3 regions of the Bradyrhizobium sp. USDA 372 genome follow, and region 3 is predicted to be linked to each of the others. Evidence: predicted binding sites of a transcription regulator. Region 3 holds the regulator's gene; each other region holds the start of a gene.
The links. The regulator LexA, encoded in region 3, represses DNA repair genes until DNA is damaged. The targets are predictions, from matches to a motif close to TGTTCNNNNTGTGTTCNG.
Positions count from the first base shown of each region.

Region 1: the regulator LexA is predicted to act here: its motif matches at 2,041-2,058, upstream of uvrA (excinuclease ABC subunit UvrA).
Region 2: the regulator LexA is predicted to act here: its motif matches at 1,218-1,235, upstream of AB7M16_RS22550 (ATP-dependent Clp protease adaptor ClpS).

Region 1 covers NZ_JBRJHR010000001.1:476,685-479,799, reverse strand. The annotation lists gene uvrA (excinuclease ABC subunit UvrA) at 1-1,945, opposite strand, end outside; gene AB7M16_RS02315 (outer membrane protein) at 2,217-2,969, opposite strand.
Region 2 covers NZ_JBRJHR010000001.1:4,785,176-4,788,290, reverse strand. The annotation lists gene AB7M16_RS22555 (DHA2 family efflux MFS transporter permease subunit) at 1-1,157, shown strand, start outside; gene AB7M16_RS22550 (ATP-dependent Clp protease adaptor ClpS) at 1,267-2,988, shown strand.
Region 3 covers NZ_JBRJHR010000001.1:587,797-590,911, forward strand. The annotation lists gene AB7M16_RS02845 (molybdopterin molybdotransferase MoeA) at 195-1,403, shown strand; gene lexA (transcriptional repressor LexA) at 1,580-2,281, shown strand; gene AB7M16_RS02855 (hypothetical protein) at 2,657-3,091, shown strand.

The DNA of each region.
Region 1 (3,115 bases), 110 kb from region 3:
TGCGGCGGTGGTTCGGCGGACGCCGCTCCGGCACCTCGACCTCGAGCTCGCCGGTGAGGTACTTGCCGGTCAGCGATTTCGGGTTGCGCATGATTTCGGCGGGCGTGCCTTCGGCGACGATGTTGCCGCCATGCATGCCGGCGCCGGGGCCGATGTCGAGCACGTAGTCGGCGAGCCGAATGGCGTCCTCGTCATGCTCGACCACGACCACGGTGTTGCCGAGGTCGCGCAGCCGCTTCAGCGTTTCGAGCAGGCGGGCATTATCGCGCTGATGCAGGCCGATCGAGGGCTCGTCCAGCACGTAGAGCACGCCCGTGAGCCCCGAGCCGATCTGCGAGGCCAGGCGGATGCGCTGGCTTTCGCCGCCGGACAGCGTACCGGAGGAGCGGGATAGCGTCAGATAATTGAGGCCGACGTCGAGCAGGAAGGTGAGGCGCTCGCGGATCTCCTTCAGGATGCGGCCCGCGATCTCGTTCTGCTGCGCGTTCAGCGCCTCCGGCACGGTCTCGAACCATGCGCCGGCGCCCTTCACGGACAGCTCCGAGATTTCGCCGATATGCTTGCCGCCGACCTTGACGCAGAGCGCCTCGGGCTTGAGTCGAAAGCCTTTGCAACCCTCGCAGGGCACGTCGTGGAAATATTTCGCCAGCTCCTCGCGCGCCCACTCGCTTTCGGTCTCGCGGTAGCGGCGGTTGATGTTGGTGATGACGCCCTCGAACGGCTTCTTGGTGTCGTAGGAGCGCACCCCGTCCTCGTAGGAGAACTTGATCTCGTCCTCGCCCGAGCCGTAGAGGATCGCGTTTTGCGTCTTCTTCGGCAGGTCCTTCCACTTGGTGTCGAGTGTGAACTTGTAGTGCTTGCCGAGCGCGGTCAGCGTCTGCACGTAATAGGGCGATGACGATTTGGCCCAGGGCGCGATCGCGCCCTTGCGCAGCGTCAGATCCTTCTCGGGGATGACGAGGTCCTCGTCGACATGCTGCTCGACGCCGAGGCCGCCGCAGGCGGGGCAGGCGCCGTAGGGATTGTTGAAGGAGAACAGGCGCGGCTCGATCTCGGGGATGGTGAAGCCGGAGACCGGGCAGGCGAACTTTTCCGAGAACAGAATGCGCTCGGGGCCGCTCTTGTCGTGGATTTTTGCGGTCTTCTTCTTCTCCTCCGCAGGGGCAGCTGCCGCTGGCGCATCGGCGAACTCGACGACGGCGAGGCCTTCTGCGAGCTTCAACGCGGTCTCGAAGCTCTCGGCGAGGCGCTGGCCGATATCGGCGCGCACCACGATGCGGTCGACCACGACATCGATGTCGTGCGGGAACTTCTTGTCGAGGTTAGGGGCTTCCGCCAGCTCATGGAAGGTGCCGTCGATCTTGACGCGCTGAAAGCCCTTCTTGAGCCACTCGGCGAGCTCCTTCTTGTACTCGCCCTTGCGGCCGCGCACGACGGGGGCGAGCAGATAGAGGCGGGTGCCCTCGGGCAGCGCCAGCACGCGGTCGACCATCTGCGAGACGGTCTGACTCTCGATCGGCAGGCCCGTGGCCGGCGAATAGGGCACGCCGACGCGGGCCCAGAGCAGGCGCATGTAGTCGTAGATCTCGGTGACGGTGCCGACGGTGGAGCGCGGGTTCTTCGACGTCGTCTTCTGCTCGATGGAGATCGCAGGCGAGAGGCCGTCGATCTGGTCGACGTCGGGCTTCTGCATCATCTCCAGGAACTGGCGGGCATAGGCCGACAGCGATTCGACGTAGCGGCGCTGGCCCTCGGCATAGATGGTGTCGAAGGCGAGCGAGGATTTGCCGGAGCCGGATAGGCCGGTGAACACCACCAGCTTGTCGCGGGGAATCTCGACGTCGATGTTCTTGAGGTTGTGCTCGCGCGCGCCGCGGATCGTAATTGCGCGCAGGCTCGAGCCCGCGTTCTGTTGTTGGCGCTTCGCCCTGATCACTTCGTCCATCCCAGAGGTCCTCGAGGAATCCAAAGACGCGCGATCGCGCCAATGCAAAAGGCGCGCTTCGCCCGGAACCGGGATCGGCGCCGATGGGTATGGCAGCGAACGTAGGAAGAACGGCGGCGGATTTCCAGTGGGACTTGCGAATCGTCAACGGAATGTTGGCGCGCTGGCGGCATCTGGCAGCAGGAGCGCTGCGGAACCCCTGTCGGAACAGCCCGCCCAAAGCAAAAGGCCGGCGCGAGGCCGGCCTCTCGTGACGATGTGACTTGGAAGATCAGTACTTCGCGACGACCGGGCCGCCGAAGGTGTAGTTGAGGCGAACGGTGCCCATGTCGACATCCTGCTTGATGCGGTCGGTCCGGTCGTTGATGCCAAGCACCGTGAAATTGACGTTGCGGCCGCCCATGAACAAGTGGTCGTATTCGATCGCAACGGACCAGTTCGGTGCGAAACCGAATTCGATGCCGGTGCCGACTGCGCCGCCCCAGCGCGTCTCGCTCGCGCTATCGAAGACCACGCCGCCGAGAAGGCCGTCGTACTTGGCGTGCGTGACCGCGGCGCCGCCCTTCACGTACCAGAGCACGTTATTCCAGGCGTAGCCGACCTGGCCGGTGAACAGGCCGAGGGCATCGATTCTGGTCTGATTGACCACGGGTGCGAAAGCGGCGAGCGGGCTCGCGTTCGATCCCTTCAGGTTGGCCCAGTCGCCTTGGGCTTCAAGGCCGAACACCCAGTTAGCCGACTGCCAGCGATAGCCAACCTGACCACCGACGAGTCCGCCGGTTGCGTTGTGACAGCCTTCGGACACGACCGGGATTGCCACACCGAGCACGGCATTGAGATCCCAGCAATTGCGGCTCGATGCACCGCCGCCGTTGATGCCGAGGTAGAAACCGCTCCAGTTGTACACCGCGATCGGCGCCACCGGAGCCTTGGCGTAGGGGCGGGCCGCCAAATCGGCCGCCGAGGCCGGTGCCAACGCGCTAAGTGCGAACAAACTGGCCGAAGCCAGCAAAAGCTTCTTCATATCCATTCCCCACTTCCGTTTCTCATTCCGGTCTTCCGGAGAGCGGAAGAGCAGCGGACCTCATGACTCAAGTAACGTCATTGCTTTACACCATTGAAGCCAAAAGTTGTGTCACCCGGCCGCCACATCCGTCCGAAAACGCGAAC
Region 2 (3,115 bases), 4.2 Mb from region 3:
AGCCGATCGGCCTTGCCATGTTCTCGCTCGCCGTGACCTTCGCACCGGCGATCGGGCCGACCATCGGCGGCTATCTCACCGAGAATTACGGCTGGCAGACCATTTTCTTCGTCAACGTGCTGCCCACGGCGGTGATGGTGACCACGCTGTTCTTCACGCTGGAGCGCCAACCGCTGAACCTCGCTTTGCTGCGCGAAGGCGACTGGTTCGGCATCGCGACCATGGCGATCGGCCTCGCTTCGCTGCAAGCCGTGCTGGAAGAAGGCAACAAGGACGACTGGTTCGGCTCTCCCTTCATCGTGCGGCTCGCGGTCATCGCCGTGATCAGCCTGTCGATGTTCATCGCCAACGAGCTGATGGTGGAGAAGCCGCTGCTGCGCCTGCGCCTGTTGACGCAGTGGAATTTCGGCATCGGCACCATCGCGGCGGTGTTCCTCGGCTTCGCACTGTTCGGCTCGGTCTATCTCCTGCCCGCCTATCTCGGCCAAGTGCAGGGCTACAATGCCGAGCAGATCGGCAACGTGCTGGCCTGGACCGGACTGCCGCAGCTTCTGCTGATTCCGCTGGTGCCGAAGCTGATGCAGCGTTTCGACGGCCGCTATGTCGCGACCGTTGGCCTGCTGCTGTTCGCCGCGAGCTCCTTCATGAACATCCAGATGTCGCTCGATTATTCCGGCGATCAGTTCCTGATGCCCAACATCGTGCGTGCGGTCGGCCAGGCGCTGACGCTCGCGCCGCTGTCGGCACTCAGCCTCGGCAGCGTCGCGCCGCAGGATGCGGCGGCCGCCTCCGGCATCTCGAACATGATGCGCAACCTCGGCGGCGCCATCGGCACCGCGGTGCTCGCCACTATCGTCACCAAACGCGAGCAGTTCCACTCCAACATCATCGGCCATTCGGTCACGCTCGGCCGCGAGGAGGTCCGCGCCCGCATCGCGCAGATGACGGACTATTTCATGGCCCACGGCGTCCCCGATCCCAACGCCGCACGCGAGCAGGCCATCATCGCGCTCGGCAAGACCGTGAAGCGCCAGGCGCTGGTGATGGGCTATTCCGACACCTTTGCCGTGATCGGCGTGGTGCTGGTCCTCGCCGCGATCGCGGTGCTGCTGACGCGAAGGGTGAAGGCGCCGGGTGGCGGAGGTGGCGCGCATTAGAGCTCGAAAACGAGCGACCAAATCGACGCGGCCGTCACGCTTGACGGCCGCGTCCTTTTGTGTTCCCTATTTGTTCATATCAATTATAGGTTGCTCAAGGGGACACTTCATGAGCGATACTCAGGTCGAGGCCGTGCCGGCTCAGCTCGTGCTGCATGCTGACGAAGATACTCCGCGTGAATTCATCGTTGACCTGTTGCGTCGCGTCTTCGGCAAGTCGGAAAGTGAAGCCGTCTCCGTGATTGCCGACATGGAGAGGCATGGCGCGGCAGCCTGCGGTCCCTACCCACCACCGGTCGCAGGAGCCCTGCTGGAATCTGCAAGGCGTCGTGTCGCTGCCGCCGGCCACCCACTCCTGATCACAAGCGAAACGGCGAAGCCCTGCTGCGAGCTTTGCGGCCGACCGATCGCGCAGTCGGAAGCACAATTGGTGGACCGCACAGTGTGGCTGTGCGCCGATTGCGTACTCGCAGCAGCATGCGCATCGCGGGACCTCCCCTCGGAGGAGTTCAATTACACGTTCGGTGTCTTGAATTGGCACTTCGCCGATGTGCCGCGGAGTCAGCTGGTGACCACGGTACGCCAATTTCCTGGCCACATGCGGGCAGACGTCCAGGCCGCCATCGACCGATTATTTGCGTCTCCGGTCCGGCTATTCGGTATCGCCGAGGACCGCCGCTACGAGACGCTATCCATGTCGAGATTGATGCAGAACGACGGTTTCGCGGCGACGATCGCACCGCTTCAGTACAACGACGTCGATATCGGCGAACCGACACCAGCCAAGTGCCTCGACAATGGTCTTTGGCTTTGCGCAACCGCTGGTCTCCGCTACGCGGTGCTTCTGGCCATTCATCGTGAATACAGCCGCGAGGTCGGCGTGCGGATCGAAATCATGGCGCCGGCCGGGGCCGCAGGCTCAGCGCTTGTCCAGCAGTGCTTCAGCGCGCTGGAGGACGCCGTTCAGGCCGCGCGCACCTACCGTGGCAAGATTCTCTCTCTCGATGCCGATTCCGACTACCGTGGGCGCTCGCGCGGGATCACAGTGCACCGGCTTCCTTCCGTCAGTCGTGACGAGGTGATCCTGCCTGAACAGACGTTACGGCTACTTGATCGTAACGTCCTGAACTTCGTGGGCACGCGGGACGTGCTGCGCCGCCTCGGACAGTCGACCCGGAAGGGTATCTTACTCTACGGCCCACCCGGCACGGGCAAGACTCACACCATCCGCTATCTCGCGGCCCATCTGCCCGGTCATACGACGCTGATCATCACAGCGGAGCAAATCGGCCTGCTCGGCGCCTATATGAATCTCGCTCGCCTCCTGCAACCGGCCATGGTTGTGATCGAAGACGTCGATCTCATCGCGCGGCAGCGCGAGAACATGAGCGGCTGCGAAGAACCGCTGCTCAACCGATTACTTAACGAGATGGATGGCTTGAAGCAGGACGCTGACATTCTGTTCGTGCTGACAACAAATCGGCCTCAGCAACTCGAAGGCGCCCTAGCGGGCCGCCCCGGTCGCATAGATCAGGCCATCGAAGTGCCGCTTCCCGACGAGACCGGCCGCAACAAACTGGTCCGGCTCTATGGCAAGGGACTGCCACTCGACGACGCCGTCGTCGCCGAAGCCGCCAGGCGCAGCGAAGGCACGAGTTGCGCATTCATCAAGGAATTGATGCGGCGCCTGGCACAAGCGAGCCTCGCGCGCGATGGCGGCAATTCCGTCATTTCCGCCGATATCGACGAAGCCCTCGATGACATGCTGTTCTCCGGCGGCCGGCTCAATGCGCGACTGCTCGGCGGCGCGCAGGCGATGGCGGCGGGATGAGCGGAGCATGTCTCCCTCTCCGCGTCTTCGCGGGGAGAGGTGAAGGGTCACTGCGCGCAGAAATAGCTCGACGCCTCCGTCACCAGTCCCGACTTGTAGTGCGGCCAGGCCGGCCAGCGGCACAGTG
Region 3 (3,115 bases):
TTCTCGTCCTTGCCATGGCTATCCTCGTTCCGGTCTGCCTCGCCTTCCGCATCATGCCGCGGCGGAGTTGAGCCGACCTCCTCCACCCAGCGATCACGCAGGATAAATCATCCCGCGTGCTGCTTTGCCTCACGCCTGCACTCGGCTAGAACTCTCGCCGCCCATTTACCGATGTGCTCAGCAGGAGTTCGCCCGTGGCCCTGATGCCGGTTTCTGACGCGCTCGCCGCGGTGCTGACCGGCGCCGAGCCGCTGGCTGAAGAGATGGTTCGCCTCGACGAGGCCCACCATCGTGTGCTCGCGCACGATGTCGCGGCGCGGCGCACGCAGCCGCCGGAGGCGATGTCGGCGATGGACGGCTATGCCGTGCGCGCGTCCGACGCGGCCATCGAGTCCAGGCTGACCGTCGTGGGTGAGGTCGCGGCGGGTCGGCCGTTCGCGGGAAGGGTCGGCCCCGGCGAAGCCGTGCGGATCTTCACCGGCGGCGTCGTTCCCGACGGCGCCGATGCCGTCGTGATCCAGGAAGACACAATTGCCGACGGCAAGCATGTCACGATCAAGGAAGCCGCAGTTTACGGCCGGCACATCCGCTCTGCGGGCGTCGACTTCCGCGAAGGCGACGTGCTGCTGCGCAAGGGAATCCGTCTCACCGAGCGCGATCTCGCCCTCGCCGCCGGAATGAATCATCCGCAGCTCGCGGTCATTCGCCGCCCGAGGGTCGCGATTCTCGCCACCGGCGACGAGCTGGTCATGCCGGGCACCGCGCCTGGTCCCGGTCAGATCGTCTATTCCAATGGCTATGCCCTGCACGCCCTTGCCCGCAGCGAGGGCGCCGAGACCATCGACCTCGGAATTGCCGCCGATACGCTGGAGTCCACGTCCGCCGGCATCCGCCGCGCGCGCGAGAGCGGTGCCGACATCCTGGTCACGACCGGCGGTGCGTCGGTCGGCGACCACGATCTGGTCCAGCAGGCGCTCAAGGGCGAAGGCATCGAGATGGCGTTCTGGAAGATCGCGATCCGGCCCGGCAAGCCGATGATGCATGGTCGCCTCGGCGCGATGCGCGTGATCGGCCTGCCCGGCAATCCCGTGTCGTCATACGTGTGCGCCTTCCTGTTCATGGTGCCCTTGATTCGCGCCCTGTCGGGCGGTTCAGTGATTCATCATCAGCGCGAGCGCGCCGTGCTGGGCCGCGATCTCGGCGCCAACGACCAGCGCGAGGATTATCTGCGTGCGCGGCTGGAGGTGCGCGACGACGGCACGCGCGTCGCCCTTCCCGTCAGCCATCAGGACTCCTCCCTGCTTGCGAATCTCTCTGCGGCACAGGTACTTCTCGTGCGCGCACCGTTCGCGCCAAAGGCCGAGGCCGGCACACCTTGCGAGGTGCTGCGGCTGCCCGTCTGAGATGCCCGGCCACACGCATTCCGCGAGTTCGGCCTCGTTCACCATAAATTAAGCAGTTGCGGAACACATATCGAACATATAGTGTCCGTTCATGATTTGTTTCGAGGATGTAGCGGCTTATTGCCGACTTCATCGTCTCGGAATCGAACGACATCAACCGGGGGACTTTGGTCGAGATGTTGACGCGCAAACAATACGAGCTTCTGCGGTTCATCAGCGAACGTCTGAAGGAAAGCGGCGTGCCGCCGTCCTTCGACGAGATGAAGGATGCGCTCGACCTGCGCTCGAAGTCAGGCATTCATCGCCTGATCACTGCGCTCGAGGAGCGCGGCTTCATTCGCCGCCTGCCCAACCGCGCCCGTGCCATCGAGGTGATCAAGCTGCCCGAGCTCCAGGCCGCAGCCGGCAATCGCCGCGGCTTCACCCCGAGCGTCATCGAGGGCAATCTCGGCAAGGTGCGCGCGAGCTCCAGCCCGCCCGCGGATGAGGGCGAGCGCCCCGTCGCGGTGCCCGTAATGGGCCGCATCGCGGCCGGCACGCCGATCGAGGCGCTGCAGACCCGCAGCCACACCATCAGCGTCCCGCCGGACATGCTTGGCTCCGGCGAGCACTACGCGCTCGAGGTGCGCGGCGATTCGATGGTCGAGGCCGGCATCCTCGACGGCGACATGGCGCTGATCCAGCGCAACGAGACCGCCAATACCGGCGACATCGTGGTGGCGCTGATCGACGACGAGGAGGCCACGCTCAAACGCTTCCGCCGCCGCGGCGCCTCGATCGCGCTCGAGCCCGCCAATGCCGCCTACGAGGTCCGCATTCTTCCGCCGAACCGCGTGAAGATCCAGGGCAAGCTGATCGGGCTTTACCGGAAGTACTGATACCGGAAGTAAGCGCTACGCGCGCTTCGATCGTCGATCCAAGATTGGAGCGGATACTTGTCCGCTCCGGCTGGATGGTCTTTCTGGTTCTGCGCTGACTGTTCGGCGCCTCTTCCCGCGCGACACTCGCCCATGCGGACACGCGGCCATTTCGCTCCGCCGGTAGAGTTGTGCCGACAGCGCCGATAGTGCGGGCCAAATGCAAGGACGCGAGGTTTGTTCCTATCGAATCCGGGAAAGATAATGTGATCGCGTGCTGCGGATGCGAGCCGCAGATTTGCCCATAACCGAGCAGAGCGTTGGAGGCTTCCACTCTGATAGAGGCCTGCGCCTCGAAAGAGACGCGGGTCGCTATCCCAGTATGAGGAGCACCCGATGTGTGACTATAGCCTGCATGCCGTCGCGACGCGCCCCGCCGAAGTTGGCGAGACGATCGTCACGACAACCTTCCGCGGCACCTCGACGCGCGGCTTCGCCTCCGAAGCCGATCTCTCCGTCGCGGTCTGTCTGCTGCCGGGAACGGAGCTCGCTTTCGCCGATAACGTCCGCTATGACAACCGCTGGATCTGGACGCGAACCGTCAACTCCCGCGTCGGCAAGTTCGGCAAGATCGACCCGCACATTCCCGATCGCCATCATGACGCGATCGAATTCCCGGACGGCAAGTACGTGCTGGTGACGCAGCTCGTCGAAGGCCAGCGCGCGACCGTGCTGCAATTGCCGGTGACGCAGCAAGCCATCGAGCGCGAGCACAAGCCGCAGATCGTCGCCGACACGCGGCCCACGATCACGCGCCTGCCGATCGGCTGACGCCGTCGGCCCCGACCGAAAAGT